2 regions of the Kocuria sp. LUK genome follow, and region 1 is predicted to be linked to the other one. Evidence: predicted binding sites of a transcription regulator. Region 1 holds the regulator's gene; the other holds the start of a gene.
The links. The regulator HspR, encoded in region 1, represses chaperone genes until heat shock. The targets are predictions, from matches to a motif close to AAGTTGAGTCNNNNNGACTCAACTT.
Positions count from the first base shown of each region.

Region 2: LQU92_RS06115 (Hsp20/alpha crystallin family protein) is a predicted target of HspR. The motif match lies at 1,800-1,824, and genes of this name have one in related genera.

Region 1 covers NZ_JAJMZI010000007.1:33,736-37,128, reverse strand. The annotation lists gene trmB (tRNA (guanosine(46)-N7)-methyltransferase TrmB) at 1-507, shown strand, start outside; gene LQU92_RS12855 (GNAT family N-acetyltransferase) at 504-1,022, shown strand; gene LQU92_RS12850 (heat shock protein transcriptional repressor HspR) at 1,066-1,506, opposite strand; gene LQU92_RS12845 (DnaJ C-terminal domain-containing protein) at 1,509-2,513, opposite strand; gene LQU92_RS12840 (nucleotide exchange factor GrpE) at 2,666-3,352, opposite strand; gene dnaK (molecular chaperone DnaK) at 3,349-3,393, opposite strand, start outside.
Region 2 covers NZ_JAJMZI010000003.1:105,791-109,183, forward strand. The annotation lists gene LQU92_RS06110 (NADP-dependent isocitrate dehydrogenase) at 1-1,061, opposite strand, end outside; gene LQU92_RS06115 (Hsp20/alpha crystallin family protein) at 1,254-1,757, opposite strand; gene LQU92_RS06120 (Gfo/Idh/MocA family protein) at 1,931-3,154, opposite strand; gene LQU92_RS06125 (TetR/AcrR family transcriptional regulator) at 3,276-3,393, shown strand, end outside.

The DNA of each region.
Region 1 (3,393 bases):
GCGGCCGCCGCGCACCCGGAGCAGGACTACCTGGCGGTCGAGGTGTACAAGCCCGGCATCGCCGACCTGCTGCTGAAGGCGGGCCAGGCCGGCGTCGACAACGTCCGCGTGGTCCAGGCCAACGCCCCGGAGGTGCTCGAGCACATGCTCGCCCCCGCCTCGGTGGACGAGCTGTGGGTGTTCTTCCCGGACCCCTGGCACAAGAAGCGCCACCACAAGCGCCGGCTGGTCTCCCCCGGGTTCGCCGGGCTCGCCGCCCGCGTCCTGCGTCCGGGCGGGCTGTGGCGCCTGGCCACCGACTGGCAGGAGTACGCCCTCGCGATGCGCGAGGTGCTGGACGCCGCCCCCGGGTTCGAGAACGTCCACCCCGGCCCCCTCGCCGACGACGAGCACCCCGGCACGGGCTGGGCCCCGCGCTGGGAGGGGCGCGTCCTGACGAGCTTCGAGCGCAAGGCGCAGGAGGCCGGCCGCACCCCGCGCGACCTCACCTACCGCCGGCTGCCGTGAGCACGACCCCGGGCACGCCCGGTGCGGGCGACGACCGCGCCGGCCGGTACGGCTTCGTCGCGGTGTCCCCCGGGGACCCGCTGCTCGCACCGCTGTTGGAGGGCCTGCACCGCGAGTACGCCGAGCGCTACGGACCGGCGATCGGCGCGGACGAGATGGCGGAGCACCCGGTCGCGGACTTCACGGCACCCTCCGGCGGGATCGTGCTGCTCGTGGCGGAGGGGTGCACGGTGGCGGGCGGCGCGTTCCGGCGCCACGACGACGCCACCGCCGAGCTCAAGCGCGTGTGGACGGCCCCCTCGCACCGCCGCCGGGGCCTGTCCCGGCGGGTGCTCGCCGAGCTGGAGCAGCGCGCCGCCGCCGCGGGGTACCGGCGGATCCGCCTGACCACCGGCAACCGCCAGCCGGAGGCGGAGGCCCTGTACCTCGCCGCCGGCTACGAGCGCCTGCCCGGCGTGGCGAAGGCCTACCCCGGCGGCGTCCACGACGTGGCCTTCGAGAAGCACCTGGGCTGAGCGCCGGCGGGACCATGGAGCGTCCCCGCCGGCCCGGGCCCGTTCAGCCCTCCTGGCGGAACGGGGGCCGGTAGAGCACCACGGCCTGGGAGACCTGCCGCCGCCGGGGACGGGAGCCGCGGGCCATCCGCACGACGTCGCCGCCGGCTCCCGCCGCGAAGATGCGGGAGGACTCCTCGGCGCGCTCGCGGGCCTCCTCCAGCTCGCCGCTGAGCTCCGCGATCCGCGCCTGCAGCGCCGCGACCTGGTTCTCGAGCTGGAGGATCCGGCGGATGCCCTCGAGGGAGACGCCCTGCTGGGAGAGCACCTGGATCTGCTGGAGCTTCTCGATGTCCCGCTGCGAGTAGCGCCGGGCCCGGCCCGGGGCCCGTGAGGGCTTCACCAGGCCGAGCCGGTCGTACTGGCGCAGCGTCTGCGGGTGCATCTCGGCGATCTCCGCCGCCACGGAGATCACGAACAGGGGCTGGTCGGCGTCGAGGGCCATCGTCAGAGCCTCGCCTTCTCCATCAGGGCGGCGCGCGGGTCCTGGCCGGCGGTGGCCTCGGCGTAGGCGCGCACGGCCGCCTGCGCCGGCTCGTCCAGGTCGGCCGGGACGTGCACCTCCACGGTCACGATGAGGTTGCCGGTCCCGCGGGCGGTCTCGATCCCGCGGCCCTTCACGCGGAAGCGCCGCCCCGAGGACGTGCCCGCCGGGACCTTCAGCCGCACCGTGGCCCCGTCGAGGGTCGGCACCTCGACCGTGGCACCCAGGGCGGCCTCGGGGAACGTGATCGGCACCGTGACCTCGACGTCGTCCGTGCCCTCCACCCGGGTGAAGAACGGGTGCGGGCGCACGTGCACGGTCACGTACAGGTCCCCCGCCCCCCCGGGACCCGAGTGGCCCTTGCCGGCGAGCTTGAGCTTCTGCCCGTCCCGCACCCCCTTGGGCACGCGCACCGTGGTCTCCTGGCCGTTGCCGCGGCGCAGCCGCACGGTCGTGCCCTGCACGGCCGAGCGGAACGGGATGGTGGTCTCCGTGCGGATGTCCTCGCCGCGCGCCGGCGGGGCCTGGTGGCCGCCGTAGCCGCCTGCGCCGCCGAACTGCGTGAACAGGTCCTCGAACCCGCCCCCGCCGCCGAAGCCGCCGCCGGACCCGCCCGTGGTGAACGTCGTGCGCCGGCGACCGCCGCCACCGCCGAAGATGTCGCCGAAGATGTCCTCGAAGTTCGCCGATCCGCCCGCGCCGCCGGGCCCGCCCGCCGTGAAGCGGGCACCGGAGCCCATCGCGCGGATGGCGTCGTACTGCTTGCGCTCCTCCGGGTCCGAGAGCACGGAGTGGGCCTCGGTGATGTCCTTGAACCGCTGCTCGGCGGCCGCGTCCCCCGGGTTCTGGTCCGGGTGGTACTGGCGGGCGAGCTTGCGGTAGGCCTTCTTGACGTCGGCCTCGGACGCGTCCTTGGAGACGCCGAGAATGCTGTAGAAGTCCTTGTCGATCCAGTCCTGGCTGGCCATGACGCCTCCTCTCTGCGGGGCCGGTCGGGGTCCGGGGCGGCCCGTGCGGGCAAACGGGGTGCGCCCCGGGGACGGGGTGCGCGGGGACGGCGAGGGGAGGCCCGTCGGACGGACCTCCCCTCGCCGTCCCCCGTGTCAGGCCGCGGGCGGCCTCACTCGGCGACCGCGACGGCGACCTGGGCGGGCCGCACGACGCGCTCACCGATGCGGAAGCCGGAGCGCAGCACCATCGAGATCCGGTCGGGCTCGACCTCGCTCGTGGGCTGCTGCAGCACGGCCTCGTGGACGGCGGGGTCGAACGTCTCCCCGACCGCGCCGATGCGGGACAGGCCCTGGCGCACCAGGATCTCCTCGAGCTTGTTCGCGATGGACGCGAACGGGCCCTCGGTGAGGTCCCCGGCCCCGCGGGCCGCGTCGATGTCGTCGAACACCGGCAGCAGCGCCTGGAGCAGGTCGCCGGTCACGTAGGTGCGCAGCTGCTCCTTCTCCCGCGCCGTGCGGTGCTTGAAGTTCACGAACTCGGCCTGCAGCCGGCGCAGCTCCTCGAGCCGCTCCGCGGCCAGCGCCTCCGCCTCGGACGGGCCCTGCCCGGCCCCGGGCTCCCCGGTGTCCGCCGAACCTGCGTCGGTGGACTGGGGGGTGCCCAGGATGTCGTCGACGGTCAGGCCCTCCGGGCCGGCACCGCCCTGCGGGTCGGTGCCGGCGCCGGGCTCCTGCGCCGTGCCGGGCTCGGTCCCGCCGGCGGCCGGGCGGGCCGCCTCCTGCTCGGGGACGCCCGCGTCGCCGGGCTGCTCCGCCGGGTTCCGGTCGGGATCAGGGGTGGGGTCGGCCATGCTCACTTCTTCTCGTTCTCGTCGTCGACGACCTCGGCGTCGACGAT
Region 2 (3,393 bases), on a different contig from region 1:
ATCGCGGGCATCGAGGCGTCGACGATGACGTCGGAGGGCACGTGCAGGTTCGTGATGCCCTTGTCCGAGTTGACCATCGCGAGCTTCGGGCCCTCGGCGAGGCCCTTGTCGATCGCGGCCCGCACCTCGTCGCGCACGCCGGCGGGGAGGGCGTCGAGGCCGTTGAGGATCGCGGCGAGGCCGTTGTCCGGGCTCAGCCCGGCCTCGCGCAGCGCCTCGCCGTGCGCGGCGAAGAGCTCGGGGAAGAACGCCTCGATCACGTGGCCGAAGATGATCGGGTCGGAGACCTTCATCATGGTGGCCTTCAGGTGCACGGAGAACAGCACGTCCTCGCGCTTGGCGCGCTCGACCTGCTCGGCCAGGAACGCGTCCAGGGCGGCGGCGCGCATCACGGTGGAGTCCACGACCTCGCCGGCGAGCACCGGCACGGACTCCTTGAGCACGGTGGTCGAGCCGTCCTCGGCGACCAGGCGGATGCTCAGGGCGCCGTCCTCGGCGACGACGACGGACTGCTCGTTGGCGCGGAAGTCGTCGGCGCCCATGGTCGCGACGTTGGTGCGCGAGTCGGCGGACCACGCGCCCATGCGGTGCGGGTTCTTCCGGGCGTAGTTCTTCACCGAGGCGGGGGCGCGGCGGTCGGAGTTGCCCTCGCGCAGCACCGGGTTGACGGCCGAGCCCTTGATCTTGTCGTAGCGGGCCCGGACCTCCTTCTCCTCGTCGGTGCCCGGCTCGTCCGGGTAGTCCGGCAGGTCGACGCCCTGGCCCTGGAGCTCCTTGACGGCGGCCTTGAGCTGCGGCACGGAGGCCGAGATGTTCGGCAGCTTGATGATGTTGGCCTCGGGGGTCCTGGCCAGCTCGCCCAGCTCGGCGAGGGCGTCGGCCATCCGCTGGTCCTCCGGCAGGCGGTCGGAGAAGGCCGCGACGATGCGGCCGGCCAGCGAGATGTCGCGGGTCTCCACCTCGACGCCGGCGGTGGAGGCGAAGGCCTCGACGACCGGCTTGAAGGAGTAGGTGGCGAGCAGCGGCGCCTCGTCGGTGCGGGTGTAGATGATCTTTGCCATGTGCGGGCTTCTCTCCCATGAACGTGGTCGGATCGGGACGGTGGTTCCTGGGCTCAATCTACCCGAGGCGCCGCGGGCCCCCGGAACGGGAGGCGGGGGGAGGGCCGGTCCGGACCGGAGGGGCGCGCACGGCCGGGGGCCCGCTCCGTGCGGAGCGGGCCCCCGGCCGTGGACGGGTGCGGTCGCCGGTGCTCAGCCCTCGGTGGACTGGGTCGAGGTCTCGCCGTTGACGAGCTCGCCCTCGCCGATCACGCGGTCCCCGCCCGAACCGGTCCCGCCGCCCAGGGACTGCCGGTCGTCGCCGCCGGAGACGACCTGGATCTTGCGCGGCTTGGCCTGGGCCGAGACGGGGATGGTCACCGTGAGCACGCCGTTGTCGTAGCTCGCGGCGATGCCCTCGATGTCGATGCCCTGGCCCAGGTTGAGCTGGCGCACGAACGAGGAGCTCTGCCGCTCGCGGGTGATCCACTGCACGTCCTTGACCTCGGGCAGCTTGCGCTCGGCGCGGATCGTGAGCAGCTGGCCGTCGACGTCCACGTCCACGCTCTCCGGGTCGATGCCGGGCAGGTCCGCCCGCAGGATGTACTCGTCGCCGTCCCGGTACAGGTCCATCGGCATCTCCCGCAGGCCCGGGCGGGCGAAGAAGGAGTTCGCCAGGCGGTCGAAGTCGTTGAACGGGGAGAACATGGTGGCCATGTCAATCATCTCCTCAACCAAATGAGCAATGGTCCAGACACTTAGTTGAGTCAGATCAACTCAACTGTGTTCAGGATAGCGTTCGCCGGCCGGGCGGGCAACGGGTCCCGCGCCGGATCGCCCACGGCGAACCGCGCGCCGTCCGGGCGCACCCCCGTGCGGCTGCGGGCCCCTCAGGGGTCGGTGGGCAGGGCGTCGTCGTGCGGGTAGACGAGCCCGATCCGCGCCCGCACGCGGTCGAAGAACTCCGCGGTCGCCAGGGAGTCGGCCCACGGCACCACCGGGGACTCGGTCAGCCCGGCCTGCACGCAGCGGGTCGCCTCGCGCATCTCGTAGACGTAGCCGGCGCCGGTGACGGCCACGCGCTCGACGACGGGGGCCGCGCCCCGGCGCAGCCCCTCCGCCGGCTGCAGCACGAGGGCCGTGGGGCAGTTGATCCGCCCGTCCACGCGCAGCCACCCCTCGGTGCCCGAGACCACCACCTGGTGGGGGACCGCCGCCGAGAGCGTGCCGCTGACGTGCCCGCGGGCGCCGCCGAACTCGAGGGTCAGGGCGGTGTCCACGTCCACGGCGGTCGGACCGAGCTCGGCCCGGGCGCTCCACGAGCGCGGTGCGCCCAGCAGGGCGGCGGTCCAGGTCAGCGGGTAGACGAGCATGTCCAGCAGCACGCCGCCGCCGTCGGCCCGGCAGAACAGCCGGTGGTCCGGGTCGACCGGGCGGGACATGCCGATCGTGCCGTCCACGGCCCGCACCCGGCCCAGGTCCCCGCTGCGCACCCGGCGCAGCGCGGCCCGGAAGCCCGGGGTCATCCGCGTCCAGACCGCCTCCATGAGCAGCACCCCGTGGGCGCGCGCGAGGCGGATCAGGTCGCGGACCTCGGCGGCGGTGATCGCCAGGGCCTTCTCGCACACGACGTGCTTGCCGGCGCGCAGCAGGACCGAGACGTCGCGGTGGTGGTGGCCGTGCGGGGTGGCCACGTAGACGACCTCGACGTCGGGGTCGCCCGCCAGCCGCTCCAGTCCCGTGGCAGCGGCGGTGTCCCCGTAGGCGCGCTCGATCCCGTGCCGGCGGGCGAAGTCCTCGGCCCGGGCCTGCACCCGCGAGCTCACGGCCACGACCCGGGCGTCGGGCAGGGCCGCGATGTCCGGGACGACCTTCTCGGCGATCGACGCGGTGCTCACCACGCCCCACCGGAGGGTGCGGCCCGTGGGGGCCAGCGGCTCGTCCAGGTGCGCGGCCCCCAGGGCCGCGGCGGCGAACGGGGCGAGGGGCGGGTCCCCGGCGGCCGGGGTGGCGGCAGAGGGGGCACCGGCGGAGGGGCCGGGGGCGTGCCTGCCGGGGTCACTGCTCCCGGGGGCGGGGGGCGCTGGGGTGTGCGGGACGGCGGAGTGCGGCATCGTCGCATTCTGCCACCCGGTGCCGTCCCCGCACCGCTGCCCGTCCCCGCCCGCGGCGGGAGGCGGGCCGGGCGGACGACCGTTCCGCCGTGCTCGGCGGGCCTCGCCTAGACTGGCGGGCGTGGCGAGGGTGAGCGAGCAGTACCGGCAGCGGCGGCGCGCGCAGATCGTCGAGGCCGCGAGCGGGTGCTTCCTCGAGCACGGCTACGAGGGCGCCTCGATGCACCGGATCATCGCCG